3 regions of the Gordonia sp. 852002-51296_SCH5728562-b genome follow, and region 2 is predicted to be linked to each of the others. Evidence: riboswitches for the same ligand, from Rfam matches in the RefSeq annotation. Region 2 holds a riboswitch; each other region holds the start of a gene.
What was found. Region 2 has a riboswitch for thiamine pyrophosphate ahead of A5766_RS17740 (FAD-dependent oxidoreductase). Riboswitches for the same ligand answer to the same signal wherever they lie in the genome.
Positions count from the first base shown of each region.

Region 1: linked by a shared signal. The riboswitch ahead of A5766_RS19645 (3-oxoacyl-ACP reductase) and the one ahead of A5766_RS17740 (FAD-dependent oxidoreductase) in region 2 are both predicted to bind thiamine pyrophosphate.
Region 3: linked by a shared signal. The riboswitch ahead of thiC (phosphomethylpyrimidine synthase ThiC) and the one ahead of A5766_RS17740 (FAD-dependent oxidoreductase) in region 2 are both predicted to bind thiamine pyrophosphate.

Region 1 is NZ_LZMI01000115.1:14,106-16,368, reverse strand. Features, by position in the region: gene A5766_RS19650 (hypothetical protein) at 1-190, opposite strand, end outside; gene A5766_RS19645 (3-oxoacyl-ACP reductase) at 214-987, opposite strand; TPP riboswitch at 981-1,077, opposite strand; gene A5766_RS19640 (oxidoreductase) at 1,335-1,925, shown strand.
Region 2 is NZ_LZMI01000104.1:1,599-3,861, forward strand. Features, by position in the region: gene A5766_RS17740 (FAD-dependent oxidoreductase) at 1-792, opposite strand, end outside; TPP riboswitch at 789-900, opposite strand; gene thiE (thiamine phosphate synthase) at 974-1,684, shown strand; gene A5766_RS17750 (hypothetical protein) at 1,995-2,263, shown strand, end outside.
Region 3 is NZ_LZMI01000091.1:2,639-4,901, reverse strand. Features, by position in the region: gene thiC (phosphomethylpyrimidine synthase ThiC) at 1-1,344, opposite strand, end outside; TPP riboswitch at 1,338-1,448, opposite strand; gene A5766_RS16360 (GNAT family N-acetyltransferase) at 1,783-2,130, shown strand; gene A5766_RS16355 (GlsB/YeaQ/YmgE family stress response membrane protein) at 2,173-2,263, opposite strand, start outside.

The sequences.
Region 1 (2,263 bases), on a different contig from region 2:
ACGAGCCCGCGTAGATCTCGCGTAGTTCGGTCACCTCATACGGCATAGCGCCCTGGCCCTCGGTGGTGATGGCGTTGACGATGAGCATGCCGTCGGTGATCTCCCACTTGTACTGGTCGCCGTCGAAGGCGGCTTCGCGGCCTGATGCGTCGACGACGGTGAAACTGCCCGGGCGATAGTCGATGTTCATGCTCGCAGTATGCCTGTCAACGCTCAGTCCTTGACGAGGCCGCCGTCGACGACAAGGTTCTGTCCGGTAACGGCACGCGACCACGGTGAGAGGAAAAACAGTGTCGCGTCGGCGAATTCCTCGGGAGTCGTGACCGATCGCAGGGGAGTGGACGCGGCGATGGCATCGAAGATCTCGGGAGGTGTCGCGGCGCTGGCGTCGGTGGTGCGTAGGAGTCCGCCGGAGACCATGTTGACTGTGATGTTGTCCGGGCCGAGATCGGCGGCGAGCGTGCGAGTGAGCGCGAGGAGAGCAGCCTTGGCTGCTGTGTAGTCGTGATACGGGACAACGGGATTCTGCACGAGGTTGGTGCCGATGTTGACGATGCGTCCTGTACCGGCTTCTCGCATACCCGGAAGGGTCGCCTGCACGACTGTCAATGCGCCGCCGACGATTCCGCGGAACTGGTCGTCGAGTTCTGCCGTGGTGATGGTGTCGGCCGTTGAGCGGGCGTCGCCGTTGAACGAATAGTCGGGGAGGGCGTTGTTCACCACCGCCGTGATCGGGGTGCCGAAATGCGTTGTCGCAGCGTCGATCATTGCCTGCACCGCGCCGGGATCGGTCACGTCGGCTTCGACGGCGACGGCTCGGTCGCCGAGCTCTGCCACCAGCGCAGCTGCCGTGTCGGCGCTGCGTCGATAGTTGACGACCACGCGGGCACCCTCACGGGCCGCGGCGCGTGCGATCGCTGCGCCCAGTCCGCGGCCCGCGCCGGTGATCAGTACGACGTGCTCGGAAAGAGATGGCGCTGCAGCCATTTTCGGACCATCCCTTCGCCAGTGCTAACTGGAGCAGGTTCTGCGGGTGTGATCTCAGCCGACCTCGTGTCGGCACCCCGTGTCAGTTGTGGCAATCAGATCGCACTCGGGTGGCGAACGCAAGCACGACGCACGCACCGCAGAGAACTCGTAGCGTAAAGACGTGCGAGTTCTTTTGTGGGGTGGTACCCACGTCCACGTCAGCGACCATCTCGCTGCTCTCGACGCACATCCCGCCGTAGGGATGGTCGACGTCATGTCCGCTGACCAGGCACCTCACTCTCTCGCCTCCGTCGACGCGGTGATCTTGGACGGAAACACCACTGCTCACCTGCGGCAGGCGCGAGGTGGCGAGTGCGAACGTCGCATGCTTCATCGAAAAGCCGCTGGGATGCACTGAGGACGAAGCTCTGGTCGTCGCGGCAACGCTGCGTGACGTGCCGGCGGCGACAGGCTTCTTCTTGCACCACGTGCCTGCCGTCGCGCGCTTCCTGGAGCTCCTTGCCGCGCCTCCTGTTCATGCGTCGTTCACATTCGGCCACGACGGCAGGCGTCGTGGCGTGTTCGACGGCGACGCGTCGTGGATGGTCGATCCCCGCAGCGGAGGATCGGGATCGTTTGTCGATCTCGGGATACACCTGACTCACCTCATTGATCTCATCTGGCCGAACACGGGAGTGGAGGTGATTGACACTGAGTTCTATTCAGCCACTGATGGATTGAGTGACAGCGGTGGGCGCGCCTTCCTGCATATCGGAGCGGCGAAGGTCCAAGTCGAGGTGTCCGCGGAAGTCGCATTGGGATTCCATGTGGCGGCGCGTGACGATGTCGGTCGCCTCTATCGGGTCGACGACGGGACTCTGCGGGTGGACGACGACCTCCTCGTCGAGGCATCCGGCCCAGACGCCCGAACGGCGTTGCTCAGTTTCCTTGATTAGCTCGCGGGCCGGCCGAATGGTTTGCGCCCCGCGTCTCTGGATGAGGCAGTCATTGCGCAACGTAGTGTCGAGGCCATCCGGAGGGGGTAGATCGGCTGTTGCGTGGGATCCTCGGGGGCATTTTTGTACCCCTGCATCCCACACAACCGGACCCAGGCGCGAAACGAAAAGATCCCGCTGCGAACAGCGGGATCTCATGGTGCGCGATACTGGGATTGAACCAGTGACCTCTTCCGTGTCAGTTTTCGCATCTCGACGTTTGCGAGAAACCGGCACAAACCGGCGCCAACTCAGAAACACCGATTGAACTGCATATATGCCGTTGTGTCGAACCGTTG
Region 2 (2,263 bases):
GACGATTCCGTCCGCCCGGGGCACCAGGTACACCGTGCGGCCGTCGACTCTGGCACGCACGACGTGACTCGGTGGCGGCACCGACCAGCGTGTGCGAGACAACCGCAGGATCTCGCCCTTCGCGACGTGTATGCGCGCGCCGCACCAGAGCTGCGGCACGCCGGCCCCGGCCGCCAGCAGCACCTGCCGACCCGCGACGTCGTCGAGGTCGGTGATCGTGTCGTTCCGCAGGTGCGCGCCGGCATCCCGCAGTGCACCGCGGAGCCGGGCGAGCAGCAGGCGATTGTCGACGGCACCCTCGCCCAGTGCGACGAACCCGCCGCGCAGTCTCGAGGTCAGCGCGCCCTCCAACTCGCGGATGGCCGCGGGGCCGATCGCTCGGATCTCACGCCCGGCACCCAGCGCCGGCGCCCAGACCTTTTCGGCCAGACGCGTGAGGTCTTCGAGATCGGTTGCCGTCGTCGCAACGAACAGGGAGTCGGCAGCCGTCGCGATCGTCTCACGGGTGTCTTCTACACCGGAACCCTCTACGGCGTCGTCGCCGAGGCGTGCCAGCAGCGACGGCCACTGCGCGACCGATGTCGACGTCGCGGCAAGCAGCGCTTCCTCGCCCGGCAGCCCCTCGCCGAGCGAGCCGAGCATGCCGCCCGCGACGTGTGAGGCCCGCTGCTGAGGTCCGGCGTCGTAAACCACCACTCGCATGCCCGCGTCCGCCGCTGCGAGTGCGCTGGTCAGTCCGATGACTCCGCCGCCGACGACAGCGAGGTCGGGGGTGTCGATTGCAACAGTCAACTTCTCGAGATCCTTCCTTCGCCGGCATGACCCGGATCAGGTACGACGGTCAGCGGGGGCGTCCCGCACTCTCAGCCCGCCGATCCGCGGGCTCCCGTGTCTGTCGAATCCACCTTACTGCTGCGCCTGCTTCCCCCTGACCCCTGCTTCCCCCCTTGCCCCTGCTTCCGCCACAGCACGCATGGCTACGCTGGCGATCGTGACCGCCCACCACGCACGCGCCAAGCGACTGGAGTCCGCGACCCTCTATCTCTGCACCGACGCCCGACGCGAACGCGGCGACCTGGCCGAGTTCGTCGACGCTGCGCTCGCAGGCGGCGTCGACATCGTGCAGTTGCGCGACAAGGGATCTGCGGGCGAAAACCGCTTCGGAGCACTCGAGGCGCGTGAGGAATTGGAGATCCTCGCCGTGCTGCGCGAGATCACTCAGTCGCGCGGTGCCCTGCTCGCCGTCAACGACCGCGCCGACATCGCGACGCTCGCCGGGGCCGACGTCCTGCATGTGGGTCAGGATGACCTTCCGCCTGCCGCGGCGCGTCGGATCGTCGGCAAGAATGTGCTCGTCGGTAAGTCGACCCACGATGTCGATCAGGCCGCCGCGGCCGAAGCCGACCCCGACGTCGACTATTTCTGTGTCGGCCCGTGCTGGCCCACGCCGACCAAGCCGGGGCGTCCGGCACCCGGTCTCGACCTGGTGCGTGACGTCGCGGCGAACGAATCCGCCGAGAACCCGCACCGCCGCAAGCCGTGGTTTGCGATCGGCGGCGTCGACGCCGAACGACTCCCGCAGGTCACCGAGGCCGGCGCGCGGCGGATTGTCGTCGTGCGTGCGATCACGTCGGCGTCGGACCCGTCTGCCGCAGCCTCTCAGTTGCGAGCCGGACTCACCTGACACGCCCCTGGGAGTACACGCAGGCGAAACCCACTTGCGTCACCTGGGGTGCGCAGCGATAAAGTGAACGTCACCATGTTGTGCGCACCGAGCCTCCTCGTAGTTCGCCGCAGCGGGGTCTAGCTTCGACCGACCCCCCGCTGCGGGGTCGTCGTGCGCTCGTCGGTCATCGAATCTTCGACCGAAATGACCTTCAGCGATGCACAACCTTCACTTTTCTGCACCATGCTGTGACAGCAATGGCGCAGATCCTCTCTGGCAGCGGACCGGCCATGCACTCCCCAACGGAATCCGTCAGGAGGCAGCCGGCATGACCTGGCAGCAATTCGTCGACGAGTACACAACCAACGGTGCGATCCGACTCGGGTCGTGGACCGTCGCCCCAGCACCCGGCGACATGGTCGAATGCCGAGCAACCATCGCCTACGACGACCGGATCATGTCGATGACCGCGACGGCGGCCGGACCGGTCGGCGCGATGACCTCAATCCTCCACGACCTGGGAGTTTCTGTTCAGATCGTTCGGCTGCACCAGCGTCGACTCGATGATCGAAACGTCTCGTTCCTGCTGTGCGAACA
Region 3 (2,263 bases), on a different contig from region 2:
GTGGCCTTTGGCCAGATCGGCAGAGTGGGCCGCGATCTTGTAGGTGATCACACCGACCTTCACGTCGTCGCGGTCGGGAAGGCCGAGGTGTTCCTTCGGCGTGACGTAGCAGAGCATGGCTGTCCCGGCTTGCGCGATCATCGCCGCACCGATCGCCGAGGTGATGTGGTCGTATGCGGGCGCGATGTCGGTGGCGAGTGGGCCGAGGGTGTAGAACGGCGCCTCCTCGCACAACTCCTCTTCGAGGCGCACATTCTCGACGATCTTGTGCATCGGGATATGGCCGGGGCCCTCGATCATCACCTGCACGCCATGGGATTTCGCGATGCGGGTCAACTCACCGAGCGTGCGCAGTTCGGCGAACTGTGCCTCGTCGTTGGCGTCGGCGATCGAGCCCGGACGCAGCCCGTCGCCGAGTGAGAAGGTGATGTCGTAGCGCGCGAAGATCTCGCACAGCTCGTCGAAATGCGTGTACAGGAACGACTCTTCGTGGTGGGCGAGGCACCACGCAGCCATGATCGACCCGCCGCGCGAGACGATTCCGGTTACCCGGCGAGCCGTCAGGGGTACGTAGCGCAGCAGCACGCCCGCGTGCACCGTCATGTAGTCGACGCCCTGCTCGGCCTGCTCGATCACGGTGTCGCGGTACATCTCCCACGTCAGCTTGGTGGGATCGCCCTTGACCTTCTCCAGCGCCTGGTAGATCGGGACCGTGCCAACGGGGACAGGGGAATTGCGCATGATCCACTCGCGGGTGAGGTGGATGTCGTCGCCGGTGGACAGATCCATGATGGTGTCGGCGCCCCAGCGTGTCGCCCACACCATCTTCTCGACCTCTTCCGCGATGGAACTGGTCACCGCCGAATTGCCGATATTCGCATTGATTTTCACCGCGAACGCCTTGCCGATGATCATCGGTTCGGACTCGGGATGGCGGTGGTTGGCCGGGATCACCGCGCGTCCGGCAGCGACCTCACTGCGCACGAGTTCGACGTCGACGTTCTCGCGTGCGGCGATGAAACGCATCTCGTCGGTGACGAGTCCGGCTCGTGCCCAAGCGAGTTGGGTCGACGCTCCGTCGACGGGGTCGGGACGGTGCCACTCGTCGCGGGTACGGGCAAGGCCTGCCTCGACGTCGATCACCGCGGTGGAGTCGGTGTAGGGACCCGAGGTGTCGTAGACATCGAGGTGCTCACCGTTGGTGAGGTTGATGCGTCGCTGCGGAACTCGGAGCCCGTCGACGTCGACGTAGTGCTTGGTGCTGCCCTCGATCGGTCCCGTGGTCAGGATGTCGGAGTCGACCTTGTACGCGGAATTGCTGCCGCCGGATACACGTGTGCCCATGAGATTCTCCCTACGCCGGCATTACCCGGACAGGTTCATGCGGTCAGCGGCCGCCTGCCGCCATCTCAGCCCTCGGTTACGTGAGAGCCCCCGCGTTGATTCGGTTGTGTGCGCAGTTCACTGTACTGGCTTGCTGCCGATGCGTCAGGAAGCCGGGCGTAAGCCCTACCGCCGGGCCGTCGAACGCGGTGCGTCGTAGTGTCGCATGCGCGCGTCGTCGACGTCACGTCACGTCACGCGCGGGTGAACCGCGGGCGAACGTTTGCGATGAATCCGTCTCGATACCGGTGGTCTCGTCTCAAAGCCCTTGAAGCTACGCTTCCGCAGGTTACGATGTGACTGCGATCACACACCGTCGTGCCCGGAGGGGAACCGGACGCAGCGCTCAGTGAGCTGTGTAGACGCTGCGAACGAGCCTGAAGAGGGGATGGACGAGCCATGCACCGGAAGTATCACCAGCGGCCGACCCAGTCGGCCCGATCGATCCTGCAGCAGATAGCGCAGGTCGTGCACAACCCCACCCGCGACAGATTTGAGCTATGGGTGGCGGGCGACCTCGTCGGCGTTCTCGGATACTCCAGCGAGACGGTCGACGGCGAGACAACGCTGACCGTTCTCCACACGGTGCTCTACGACGAATACACCGGTCACGGCCTCGGTACCGGCCTGACGCGCAGCGTGATCAGTTATGCCAAGGCCCAGGGCGCCCGCTTGCGCCCGGTGTGCACGTTCACCAAGCACTATCTCGACGGACATCCCGGGGTTGTTCCGCTCGCTCCCGCCTGAGAGCGAGCCGGGCCTGCCCCGACAGGCCCGGCCCGAATGAACTCAGCGCCTGCTCTGTACCAACCCGACGATCCACAGCAGGATCACTGCGCCGAGAACAGCGGTGAAGAGTGTGAACCACCAACCGCCGGAC